3 regions of the Thalassolituus hydrocarboniclasticus genome follow, and region 1 is predicted to be linked to each of the others. Evidence: predicted binding sites of a transcription regulator. Region 1 holds the regulator's gene; each other region holds the start of a gene.
The links. Region 1 encodes LexA, which represses DNA repair genes until DNA is damaged. Its sites were predicted from a motif close to TACTGTNTANNTANACAGTA; they were not measured.

Region 2: HUF19_RS01015 (amine dehydrogenase large subunit) is a predicted target of LexA. The motif match lies at 2,295-2,314, and genes of this name have one in related genera.
Region 3: recA (recombinase RecA) is a predicted target of LexA. The motif match lies at 2,194-2,213, and genes of this name have one in related genera.

What each region holds. Positions count from the first base shown of each region.
Region 1 covers NZ_CP054475.1:2,392,967-2,397,266, reverse strand. The annotation lists gene HUF19_RS10600 (YfaZ family protein) at 108-680, shown strand; gene HUF19_RS10595 (DUF6586 family protein) at 706-1,185, shown strand; gene HUF19_RS10590 (hypothetical protein) at 1,307-1,558, shown strand; gene HUF19_RS10585 (cell division inhibitor SulA) at 1,672-2,118, opposite strand; gene lexA (transcriptional repressor LexA) at 2,151-2,750, opposite strand; gene HUF19_RS10575 (TetR/AcrR family transcriptional regulator) at 3,017-3,661, shown strand; gene HUF19_RS10570 (L,D-transpeptidase) at 3,710-4,252, shown strand; gene nagZ (beta-N-acetylhexosaminidase) at 4,237-4,300, shown strand, end outside.
Region 2 covers NZ_CP054475.1:219,764-224,063, reverse strand. The annotation lists gene mauD (methylamine dehydrogenase accessory protein MauD) at 1-442, opposite strand, end outside; gene HUF19_RS01020 (MauE/DoxX family redox-associated membrane protein) at 452-997, opposite strand; gene HUF19_RS01015 (amine dehydrogenase large subunit) at 990-2,189, opposite strand; gene hisI (phosphoribosyl-AMP cyclohydrolase) at 2,542-2,922, shown strand; gene HUF19_RS01005 (phosphoribosyl-ATP diphosphatase) at 2,950-3,282, shown strand; gene HUF19_RS01000 (histidine triad nucleotide-binding protein) at 3,316-3,648, shown strand; gene tatA (Sec-independent protein translocase subunit TatA) at 3,684-3,944, shown strand; gene tatB (Sec-independent protein translocase protein TatB) at 3,944-4,300, shown strand, end outside.
Region 3 covers NZ_CP054475.1:3,364,585-3,368,884, forward strand. The annotation lists gene HUF19_RS15045 (helix-turn-helix domain-containing protein) at 1-425, opposite strand, end outside; gene recX (recombination regulator RecX) at 619-1,107, opposite strand; gene recA (recombinase RecA) at 1,088-2,125, opposite strand; gene HUF19_RS15060 (CinA family protein) at 2,255-2,740, opposite strand; gene mutS (DNA mismatch repair protein MutS) at 2,815-4,300, shown strand, end outside.

The sequences.
Region 1 (4,300 bases):
TGCCGGCAAATAAAAATCAGCTGCTGTCTGTTGCTCTCTTTGTGGGAGAACAGTGACGGGTAATCCGCGCAGCAGCCGGTACTGTGATCTGATCATTGGGGAATGCTATGAAAATGTTGCGTATGACCGCTCAGGGAATTCTGACGGCTGGTGCTCTGGTTTTGCCGACACTGGTACAGGCGGGTGGTTCGCTGGATATCAGTCTGGCCGATGATGTCGCCCGCGTTGCTTACGACGCCACCCAGATGGGCTCCGGCCTGCATGTCAGCCTGGCGGCTCTGCACCATGAAGATGACGGTGATATGGTTTCTGCCGGTCTGCATGTGGTGGATGTACGTCCATCAACCAGTCATCTGTACATTGGCGTGGGTGCCAAGGTTTTTGCGTTTAATACCGATCACTTTGATGGTGCGGCTATGGGGGTGGGAGGCTTTTTCCGCTACAGCTTCCCGGCAGCACCGGATGTTGGTCTGGCAGGTTATGCCTATTACGCGCCGCCGGTTGTGTCATTCGGTGATGCTGAAAATATGATCAACAGCGATATCCGTCTGCAGTTCAGCCTGCTGCCGACCGCGCGTATTTATGCCGGTTACCGCTATAACAGCATTCGTATCGAAGACATTAACGAGCGTTACGAGCTGGGCGATGGTGCTCACTTCGGTCTGACCATCGACTTTTAATCTCAACCTTCCGCCGGAGCAGGCTATGTCGCAGTGGATTGGCTTTACCAATCAGAAACTCTATCAGTGCCGTTTATTGCTGGAGCAGCTGGCAGCGCTGCAGTCGGCTGCGCCTGCTTTGCAGCAGGCTCTGGAAGAGAGTGCACTGTATCAGCTGCGCGATGCCTGGCTGTCTTATCTGGCAGAGTTGGGGGATATGGTGGCGTATCGTCAGCCTGTCAGCTCTCTGGAATCACTGCTGCAGAATACGCCGCTGATCACCGGCGAAATGCGCGAGCTTAAGCATCTGGCGGAGAACGGCTTTTCCTGGCTGGCGCAGATGCTGGCGGCGGCAGATGCTCAGGGACGTCCGGCCGGAATGAATCAGCCGGCAGCGGCGGTGCAGACGGTTGAGGCTCCGGGCAGAATTGCGCTGGTGGCGACGCAGCAGTCGCCGGTTGCCGGTTGGCTGCAGGATCTGACCCGCCTGATTGAAGCTCAGCGCGCCAATCGTCAGGAAAGCTGATGCCTTGCTGAGTGCATTTATGCAGAGCCGTTTACTTTTTATTACTAACGGTTCTGTGTGTCGTTCAAGCTATTGAAAACATCCTGTGATACACTCCCGCGCCCAGTTTTGAGAGGCGGTTATGGCGCGCTTTTTTGAAATCGTAGAACTTTCCAATGGTGATATCGCCCTGCGTCGTGCTGACGATCAGGACAGCGATGCACTGGTGTGTATTCATTTTTCCGAAGATGCCAAGGCCAGCCTGCAGGCGCATCATATGGATGTTGCGCGGGTGATGCTGGAAGCCGGAGTGCGTAAAGTCGGCGAGCTTTCCGGTATGGAAGTTGAGCGCGAAGACTTTGACACCCCTGAGTATCAGCAGCGACTGCACTGAATGGTGTCTGGCGGTATTGAATCGCCCACCGTTGTGCGTATGAAATTGTGCTGAAAACACAAAAAAGCCCTGATAAAAATCAGGGCTTTTTTGTGTTCGTCGTTTGCTGCACTTCAGGGACGGCGCTGAATCAGCACCACATGGCTGCCGCTCTGGTCGGCCTGCTGGCGGATGATCTGCCGTTCGTGGTTGCTCAGTTCTCCCTGCCATTCAACAATCATATGGCTGTTGCCGGCCGCCAGAACTTTGCTGCACAGGGCCAGTTGGGTGTCATTGCACAGATCGAGATGAATCACCGGCGAATGCTGCAGGCCCATGCTTTCCAGCCAGCTTTTATTCATCGGACGGTGCGGGCTCAGCCACATCAGCCAGCGCTTGTGCGCATTGCACTGTGCCAGCATCGGCAACAAATGCATGGGCTGAATGGCACCGCCTTCACTGACGATGACCTCGGTCAGACTGCCGCGCAGCGCACTGGTGCTGACTCTGGCCATCCTGCCTGGTTGCTGGCTGCTGAGAGATAAGCCGGCTTCTTCCATTCCGAGTAATAACTGACGCATAACAATCACCCCGAACCTGTGAACAGTTGCTGTTAGCTGCGGCGTACAACGCCGACGTATAAACCTTCAACGGCAAATTCCGTTTCCCGCAGATCAACTTCAATCGGCTTAAAGTCGTCATTTTCCGGGTGCAGAATCACCTGATTACGCTTCTTCTCGTAGCGCTTGACCGTTACTTCGTTATCGACGCGGGCAACAATGATTTCGCCATTACGGGCGGTTTCGGCCTTGTGCACCGCAATGTAGTCGCCGTCGAGAATGCCGATGTTCTTCATGCTGTCGCCATGAACTTCCAGCAGGAAGTCGGCAGAAGGGCGGAAGAAGCTGGGTGGAATCTCGCAGTAATCGGCGATGTGTTCCTGAGCCAGGATGGGCTCACCGGCGGCTACACGGCCAACGATCGGCAGACCCGGGTTCTGCTCTTCAACAATGCGCAGGCCGCGGGAAGCGCCGGGCATAATCTCAATCGCACCTTTACGTGCCAGCGCCTTCAAGTGTTCCTCTGCGGCGTTAGGCGATTTAAAGCCCAGCTCGGCAGCGATTTCGGCGCGGGTGGGCGGAAACCCTGTATCTTCCAGTGAGGAGCGGATGAAATCCAGAACCTGCTGTTGTCGTGCCGTGAGCTTGATCATGATGCTTATCCAGTCTGTTGATCCATACAGTATGGTGTAAATGTATACAGTATTTTATCCAGTGTAAACCCCTGTTGTCAGAGGTCTGTGGATTGCTGTGGATGCATTGCTGCTGCACCGGCCCGGATGATGGTATGAGGCTTTTAGCCTTTGGCCGTATATGGGGTTGCCTAAATCTCGTTTTAAACGTATGTTTGAAACAGTTGTTTTGTACTGTCGGCGATGGCAATAAAGCCGCGACAGCGTGATAGGGCAGATGCAGGGTTATGGCACAGAAAGATACGGTTAAAAGTATCCTGAATGCGGCAGAGGAGTTGTTTTCGGAGCGTGGCTTTGCCGAGACCTCATTGCGGAATATCACCACCAAGGCCGGAGTGAATCTGGCGGCGGTGAATTATCATTTTGGCTCTAAGAAAGCGTTGATTCAGGCGGTGTTTGCCCGTTTCCTGACGCCATTCTGCGAAGATCTGGAGCGTGAGCTGGACGCCGTACAGGCGCGGCTGGATGGCAAGGTGCCGGAATTACCCGGCATATTAATGCTGCTGTCGCAGACGGCGCTGCGTGCCGGGCATGACAGTCCGCGTCGTCTGGGGATCTTTATGCGTCTGCTGGGGCTGGCTTACACCCAGGGGCAGGGGCATTTACGCCGTTTTCTGCAGAAAGAATACGGTCCGGTGTTTAAAGCCTTTATGCGTCTGGTGACGGCGGCGACGCCTGAGCTTTCCGATGAAGACCGTTTCTGGCGTATTCACTTTATGCTGGGGGCGACGGTGTTTACGTTGTCGGGGGCCGATTCACTGACGGCGATGGCAGAACACGATCTGGGTAAGGGATCGGATATTGCGCAGGTTGTTGATAAATTGATACCTTTCCTCGCATCCGGTCTTAACGCTCCGCATCAGGCTGGTTGAGCGGAGCCGGGCTTTCCGTTTTTCGCTTTTTACCAACAGGCCTTTGCTATGGCGCCCACGGCTGCGCAATCTGCGTTACCGCAAACATTAATAGAAGTTTCTATTGCCGATCAGGTACTGCGCGTGTCGAGCGCCGGTATCTGCCACCTGTATCCGGTTTCCACGGCGCTTAATGGTGCCGGTGAGCAGGAAAATTCCGGTTGTACCCCCCGTGGCTGGCACCGTGTCCGTGCGGCTATTGGTGCCGGTTTGCCACTGAACACCGTATTCGTTGGCCGGCGCCCGACCGGTGAAATGTATTCGCCTGAACTGGCGCTACAGCAACCACAGCGCGACTGGATTTTAACCCGCATTCTTTGGCTGCAGGGACTGGAAGTCGGCGTCAACCGTATGGGCAATGTCGATTCCATGCGCCGTTATATTTATATCCATGGCACGCCGGATTCTGAACCTATGGGCCAGCCACTGTCTCATGGCTGTATCCGTATGCGTAACAGTGATATTGCTGAATTATTTGAACTGGTCAGTGCCGGTACGCCGGTGTGGATTCAGCCACACAGTTTTTCGAGGATTCCATGCCGCAATCTGTAATACAGAATCTGAACCAGCGTATCGGTGTGGTTGCCGATATTGAAGGTA
Region 2 (4,300 bases), 1.9 Mb from region 1:
GCGATACGCGGTAACCCAGCCCCAGTTCGGTCGACAGTACGTATGGAAAATCCTGCAGGCCGACGTGCTGAATAAAGCGCTGGTGTTTTTCTTCTTCACCATCGGAAGCCAGCACCACATCCAGCCAGTCTTTTTCACTGGCTTTTACCGAGCGCAGAATCGGCAGCAGTTTTTTACATACCGGACAGGTCGGCGACAGGAAAAACACCAGCATGGCTTTTTCTTTATCGCGGCCAATATGCACAGCACCACCGGTCAGGCTGTTAAGGGTAAAGGCCGGGGTTAAATCACCGACTTTCGGCCCGGAGTCATTCATCAATGCTCCCATCGGCGCGATACGTTCAAACAACACGCCGATCTGGCGGGCCAGCACAAAAAATGCGAGGGCCAGTGCCATTACGGCAACAAATAAAAGTGCGACAGCAAAATACAAAGCAGTCATAACGACCTCTTAAATTCGTTTCAGTGAGTTGGCCATTTCACGGATGGCCAGCAGGTTGGCGTTCACCTGCTCAAATAACAGGAAGGCGAGCCACATAAAGACAGCAGCAGCGATGGCCACCACGATTTCGGCGCTCTGCAGTGCTTCCGGCAAACCGAGCAATGGCAGCAGAGCGAAGACCATCAGCAGCGCATTGCGCAGCAGCAGGGTTTTGCTCAGCAGTTGCGGAGTACCGCCACAGCCACATTCGATGCGGGTATGACCGCGACGGATATTGATGCCCATAGCGATGGCATATCCCCCGAGCAACAGCGCCGCCAGCACCAGTCCGGCAGCACGGCTGGCACTGAATAACAGCATCAGCACCAGCGCGCCTTCGAGGGCCAGCAAGGCAGCAGCAGCGGGCTTAACCAAAGCTTCCGGCAGCAATTCGTAATCGGCGACAAAGCCCTGAAACTCGAGGAAATCCAGTGCTTTGTGCAGCGCCGCGCGCAGGAATACCAGCAGGGTAAACACCAGCAGCGTGAGGCTCGCCAGTGGCAGTAACTCAGTCATGAGACACCGCCAGCGAGGTGGTCCAACCGGCTTTTTCGTCGGCCGCCGCCTTCTCAAACATAAAGTCGCCATCGCCGCTCAGTACGTACTTGTCGATGGTTTCGTCTTCTTCATTGGAACCGAACAGCACCGGGGTTTTGCCCTCAGTCACACTCAGCGCCACCATATGCGGTGCCGGAGAACGACTGATAAGTTTTTTCTTCTTCAGGCTGTAAGCCCAGATTTCTTCAGAGCCGTTTTTATGGCTGCCGTCATAAGCGCCTGAATGCATCAGCATAAACACCATATCCAGCGTGCTGCTGTAAGCCGTGATGGCATAACCACCCGGAGCCCAGTCACCTTCGATGCCGGCATTCACCTGCAGTTTTTCTTTGATTTTTACGGTTTTGCCACTGTCATCGGCGAGGTACAGGGCACCGCCGAAGGTGGTCAGGATCAGCTCACCGTTTTTACGGCGTTCGCTGTGGATATAAATCGGGTCGGCATCCACATCGAATAATTTGCCCGATGCTTCAACACTGTATTCATTTCCCTTCAGGGTGAAGGTTTTCAGCTGGCCAGTACCGCAGGGCGTGCTGAAACTGGTGCCTTTCAGTGCCGGATAAACGCCGTAACATCCCGGGGTCGGCACTTCAGCAATCACTTCGCGGGCAGCAATATCAATGACCGAAACCGAGGTGGCCGGTGTGGCATTCTGCACATACAGCAGTTTTTCATCGGCGCTTAATTCCAGCAGCTGGGTCATACCAATGGCTTTTACGGCTTTATTAGGCACGATGATTTCTTTCTTGCGGCTCAGGGTTTCTACGTCGTACACCTGCACCACACTTTCTACCGGACCATAGGTAATGCGCTTGGCAAAGTCGGACAGCACGTAGACGGTTTTGCCGTCTTTCGAGACTTTCATCTGCGAAGTAATACCCGCCGGCATCGAGCCTTTATAGTGCAGGTCATCCTGAGCGAAGACGTGAATCTGACTGGCGCCCCCCCAGGCGGCTTCGTTCATAAACACATTCGGTCCGGGCTGAATGGTTTTCTCGACCGTGAAAACTTCCGGCTTAAAGGGTTCTGCCTGTGCCACAGGCATAACCGCCGACAACAGCAGGGTTGCGATGCAGGCCGCCAGCGGTGCCGGAGTGAATACGCGGCGGGAAAGGTTTCTGGTTTTACTTTCTTGCTTGGTTAACGTCATGGTTTACAGCTCTCGTTGTGAGTCTGCAATGCCAGAGCAGCGCTCATGCCAATGCCTGAGCTCAACGCTGAAACATAACCCCAGATGCATACTTCAAGAGGCGAATGCTGACAATTCAGTCAGAATTGTTACCGGCTGTTACCAGATCCGATTAACAATAAAACTATCAGCACCAGAAGGAGGCTGGCCATTTTGCAGGCGGCATCATTGTGGTGCGCTTATCTCTCTGCGCTTATTTCTGCCCGGATCGATAGCTGCCAGAGCCTTTGTCGCCGCCCTTCAGCTGATGGCGAAGCCCTACCCGAAACCCCGGGCATGGGGTATCCTGCGACCTCTGAACGCGGGGGATGTTATGAGTAACTGGCTTGATGCCGTAAAGTGGGACGCCGATGGTCTGGTACCGGCCATTGCGCAGGATTACAAGACCGGCCGTATCCTGATGATGGCCTGGATGAACCGGGAAGCACTGGCGCTGACGGTGCAGGAAAACCGCGCCATCTATTATTCCCGCTCGCGCCAGCAGCTGTGGCGTAAAGGCGAATCTTCCGGCCATGTGCAGCAGCTGCATGAAGTGCGCCTCGACTGTGATGCCGACGTTATCACCCTGCAGGTGGAACAGATTGGCGGTATCGCCTGTCATACCGGCCGCGAAAGCTGCTTCTACCGGGTCTATCAGGACGGCGAATGGGTCAGCGTTGATCCGGTGCTGAAAGATCCGAAAGACATTTATTGATTGCTACTTAACGAAACTGAAACAGCTATGAGCGATATACTTTCCGCCCTCGGCGATATCCTTGAAGAACGTAAGAGCGCGGCCGCCGATTCATCCTATGTGGCCAGCCTGTATCACAAGGGCCTGAACAAGATTCTGGAGAAGGTCGGCGAAGAAGCCACCGAAACCATTCTGGCCGCCAAAGACGCCGAAACCAGTGGCGATAACAGCGATGTTATCTACGAGACCGCCGACCTGTGGTTCCACACCCTGGTGGCACTGGCCAAACTGGGCGAGCGCCCGGAAGCCGTGGTTAACGAACTGGCACGGCGTTTTAATATGTCCGGCCTGGAAGAAAAGGCGTCACGTACGCCCAAGTAAACCGGTACAGACCAGAGAACTGAGAGATTGAGTATGCCGGACTGTCTGTTTTGCCAGATTGTCGCCGGAAAGATTCCGGCCAATGTCGTTTATGAAGATGAGTACCTGCTGGCGTTTCACGATATTGCGCCTAAAGCGGACACCCACCTGCTGGTCATTCCCAAGCGCCATATCGTTAACCTGAATGATCTGAGCGACGCTGATGCCAGCCTGATGAGCCATTTAATGCTCAGCCTGCCGGCCATTGCCCGCACACAAAACCTGACTGGCTTCCGCACCATTACCAATACCGGTAAAGAAGGTGGGCAGGAAGTTTTCCATATGCACTTTCATATACTGGGCGGCGATCAGCTGCCCGGTTTCTGATGTAATTTTTAAATTAAGAATAAGAGGATTTTCCTATGCTCGGCGGAATCAGTATCTGGCAATTATTAATCGTTCTGGCCATCGTCATTATGATTTTCGGTACCAAAAAACTGCGTAACCTGGGTGGCGACCTGGGCGGAGCAATCAAGAGCTTTAAAAAAGCTGTGAATGACGACAGCAGTGCAAAAGCCGATGAAGACGACAGCAAAGAGCCGGCAAAAACACTGGAGCATAAAGAAGGCGCAGCCAAAGACGCCGAATTCAAAAGCACCAACAAAGACCAAGATAAAATCTGATGTTCGATATCGGTTTTCTGGAATTAATGGTAGTAGCCATTCTGGGCCTGCTGGTGCTCGGCCCGGAACGACTGCCAAAAGCAGCCCGCACAGTAGGTCTGTTTCTTGGCCGTATGCGCCGCACCATGAGCAATATCCAGGATGATCTTGAGCGCCAGGTCCGCACCGAAGAATTACGCGAAAAGCTGAAAGACCCTTATGCCACGTTTCTCGATGACGATTCGCCATCGGCTAACAGCATTCAGCCCAAGCCGGACGCAGAGCAAACAGCAGAAAATAAAGCCGCGGAAAACAAAGCCTCTTTGGCACAGGCTCCGCAGCAGCAAGGTCCGCAGCAGCCTGCTGCCAATCCAAAA
Region 3 (4,300 bases), 970 kb from region 1:
AGCAAACCCTGCAACAGCTGTTGTGGCAATAATTGCAAACCTGCCTGCGACTCAGCCCTGATAATTACTTTGTGCTCACCCGGACTGACGGCAAAGTGAATATTACCCGCTGACAGATGAATAAAACGCAGAGCAGCCACCAGTCCCTGAGATAAATTCTCAGAATATTTTAATAACCGGCTCAGCGGTAAATCGCACTGTGCCAGATAGCGCCCGGTACGGGCAGGCAACAGCCTGTCGCAGCTTTGCGAGGCGATATAATTATGGGCAAGCTTAAGCTTGTCAGCATCGACCCATGGCGGCATAGGCTCCGCAGGTGTCATGCCAAGTAAACTCCAGACAGGAGTGATATCAATACCTTGACTGTCCCAGAAGCTCAGCAGATGCTGCACCAGTACGATATCGACCTGTACAGTTGGGCTCATATCCCTCCCCAACGATCTTATGATTATTAACTACCGGTCTCCGCCGGAAATTGAACAATTGTTCTATATTCTGATATATGAATTTGATCATGGTTAGCAGTGAGGGGAGTGTCAATAGACTGAGGCGACAGTGAAAATAATGTCGTCAAAAAGGCAGCATAGTCAGGAAAATTCACTAGATAGTGACGGTGGCTTAATAGCTATCCGAGTGTTCAGCAATAGCCAGCTGTTCAAGAGCATAGCTGGTTTGCTCGCCCGTAAAACCACGATAGGCCAGAAAACGATATAACCGGGCGCGTTCACGCATATCCTGCGGTGATACCCCGCCAGGGCATTTGCGTTGTGCGAGATCAAGTGCCAGCTCATACCAGTCAACACTGAGATTGGCGATAGCACTCTGAATCTGCTCAGCGTTCAGACCTTTTTCGCGCAGCTCCTGTTGCAGGCGCACAGGGCCATAACGCTGGCAGCGGCTGTTGAGGAAAGATTCAGCAAAGCGCTCATCGGATTGCCAGTGACGCTCGGCAAGGTCATCAAGAACCGTTTCCACATCGTCAGGATCGGCAGCTTTCGGGGAGAGTTTGCGCGACAGTTCGCGGCGGGAATAATCACGCCGGGACAGCAGATCAACAGCCGCCCGGCGCAATTCAGCCTGCGTCAGCTCAGGCTTCGGCTTCTTCATCCGCTTCACTGGTAATGTCTGATGCTACGGCTACCGTCAGCATCTGGCTGCGGATGCCGGCTTCAATTTCTGCAGCCATCTCAGGGTGATCCTGCAGGAACAGTGCAGCATTCGCTTTACCCTGCCCGATCTTGTCGCCTTTATAGCTGTACCAGGCACCGGATTTATCCACCAGACCACATTTAACACCCAGGTCAATTACTTCACCCATGTGGTAGATGCCCTGACCGTACATGATCTGGAACTCGGCCTGCTTGAACGGTGGCGATACTTTATTTTTCACCACTTTAACGCGGGTTTCGTTACCGATCACTTCGTCGCCCTGTTTAACCGAACCGATACGGCGGATATCCAGACGTACAGACGAATAGAACTTCAGTGCGTTACCACCGGTCGTGGTTTCCGGACTGCCGAACATAACGCCGATTTTCATCCGGATCTGGTTAATGAAGATCACCAGACAGTTGGCGTTTTTAACGTTACCGGTAATTTTACGCAGAGCCTGAGACATCAGACGCGCTTGCAGGCCAACATGGCTGTCGCCCATCTCGCCTTCAATTTCAGCCTTAGGAACCAGTGCAGCAACGGAGTCGACAACAATCACATCCACTGCGCCGGAGCGTACCAGGCTGTCACAGATTTCCAGTGCCTGTTCACCTGTGTCTGGCTGCGATACCAGCAGGCTGTTCAGATCGATGCCCAGTTTTTCAGCATACAGCGGGTCCAGAGCGTGCTCAGCATCGATAATGGCAACGGATTTGCCCATTTTCTGCGCCTGCGCCATCACCGATAAACACAGTGTGGTTTTACCTGAGCTTTCCGGACCATAGATTTCAACGATCCGGCCCTGTGGCAGACCGCCAATGCCCAGAGCGATGTCCAGCCCCAGAGAACCTGTGGAGATAGCAGGGATGGCTTCGCGCGGCTGCTCGCCCATCTTCATAATGGCGCCTTTACCAAACTGACGTTCAATCTGGCTCAGTGCCGCATCAAGTGCTTTCTGTTTGTTAGCATCCATCGCTCTGTCCTGTCTGTGTTTAATCTGGTTAGTCTGTCTGACCGGTCTGTTACTTGCTCATGACCAATCACTGTAAATTTAACCAGTATTTAAGCACAGCTTATTCTCAGCGCCAACCCTTCTTTTTTGTCAGCAGGACAGCCAGCGGCATAAGCCCTGAATACCGTGCACAACCGCCAGTGCGCGCACCTGTTCGCGGTTACCGGGAAAGTGGCAGCATTCCGTAATCTGCTGCTCGGCATTGCCCCAGGCAAACCAGACAGTTCCCACGGGCTTATCTTCGGAGCCGCCGCCGGGCCCGGCCACACCACTGACCGCTACCGCCAGATCGCCCAGACTGTTATTGACCGCACCGGCCACCATGGCGCGCACTGTCTCTTCGCTGACCGCACCGAACTGTTCAATCAGCGCCGGTGGTACGCCGAGATAGCGGACTTTGGCTTCGTTGGAATAGGTTACAAAACCACATTCAAACCAGTTCGAACTGCCGGCCATATCGGTCAGCGCACTGGCAATACCGCCGCCGGTACAGGACTCAGCGGTGACCAGCCGCAGATTACGGCTCTGCAGAATTTCAGCCAGTACGGCAACAGAGGCATTCAGTTCAGGGCTCATTTCTGTATCCTCGCGGAATCACTTACAATCTGCCGTTTACATTAACACGCCCGTTTTTTAAGGACACTCGCCCGATGAGCCAGGCAACTGCCCAGCACACGCCGATGATGCAACAGTATTTCCGCATCAAAGCCGAATTCTCCGACACTCTGCTGTTTTATCGCATGGGCGATTTTTACGAATTATTTTACAGCGACGCCAAACGTGCGGCACAGCTACTCGACATTACCTTAACCGCCCGCGGCCAGAGTGGCGGCGAGCCCATTCCGATGGCCGGTATTCCATACCATGCTGCCGAAAACTATATCGCCCGGCTGGTAAAGCAGGGGGTTTCGGTGGCGATTGCCGAACAAATCGGCGACCCGGCGACCAGCAAAGGGCCGGTAGAACGCAAAGTCGTGCGTGTTATCACACCGGGCACCCTGACCGATGAAGCTTTTCTCGATGAGCGTTCCGACAACCTGCTGGTTGCCCTCTGTTCTGAGCAACAACGCCATGGTTTAGCCGTGCTGGAAATCAGCTCCGGTCGTTTCTCGGTGCTGGAGGTCGACGGTGAAGATGCTTTACTGGCCGAGATCGAACGTCTGCGTCCGGCGGAATTATTACTCAACGAAGATCAGCGCCAGCCCGCCGGTCTGCGTGAACGCCAGGGGGCGAAATTACAGGCGCCGTGGCACTACGAATCCGACACCGCTTTCCGCCTGCTGACCCAGCAGTTAAAAACCCGCGACCTGCGTGGCTTTGGCTGTGAGCATATGACGGTGGCTATCCGTGCTGCCGGCGCTCTGCTGAATTACGCTCAGGAAACCCAGCGCAATAATCTGCCGCATATCCGCTCGCTGCAGGTCGAACAGCCGGATGACGCCATTATTATCGACCCCGCCAGCCGCCGGAATCTGGAGATTGATATCAACCAGAAAGGCGACAGCCAGCACACGCTGGCCTGGATCATGGATAAAACCGCCACCGCCATGGGCAGTCGTTTGCTCAAGCGCTGGCTGAACCGTCCGCTGCGCGACCAGGCTCTGCTGCAACAACGACAGGGATTCATCGCCCAGCTTATTCAGCATTACGCCGCCGAAGAATTGCACAGCAGCCTGAAACAGGTTGGTGATATTGAGCGTATTTTATCGCGTGTGGCACTGGGTTCTGCCCGCCCGCGCGACCTCGCACGGCTGCGTGATGCGCTGGCCATCGTGCCCGATATTCGCCAGCAGCTAACCCGCCTCGACAGCACACTGGCTGAACAGCTACTGGAACGGGCGCAGGAATTCCCGCACTGGGTTGAACGCCTGAGCAAAGCCATTATTGAAAACCCGCCGGTCATTATCCGCGACGGCGGTGTGATCGCCGAAGGCTACGACAGCGAGCTGGATGAACTGCGCGCACTGAGCGAAAACGCCGGCGATTATTTAATTAAGCTTGAAGAGCAGGAAAAAGAACGTACCGGTATCAGCACTTTAAAAGTCGGCTACAACCGCGTGCACGGCTATTACATTGAAATATCCAAAGCCCAGTCCGATGCCGCGCCTACGGAATATATCCGTCGCCAGACGCTGA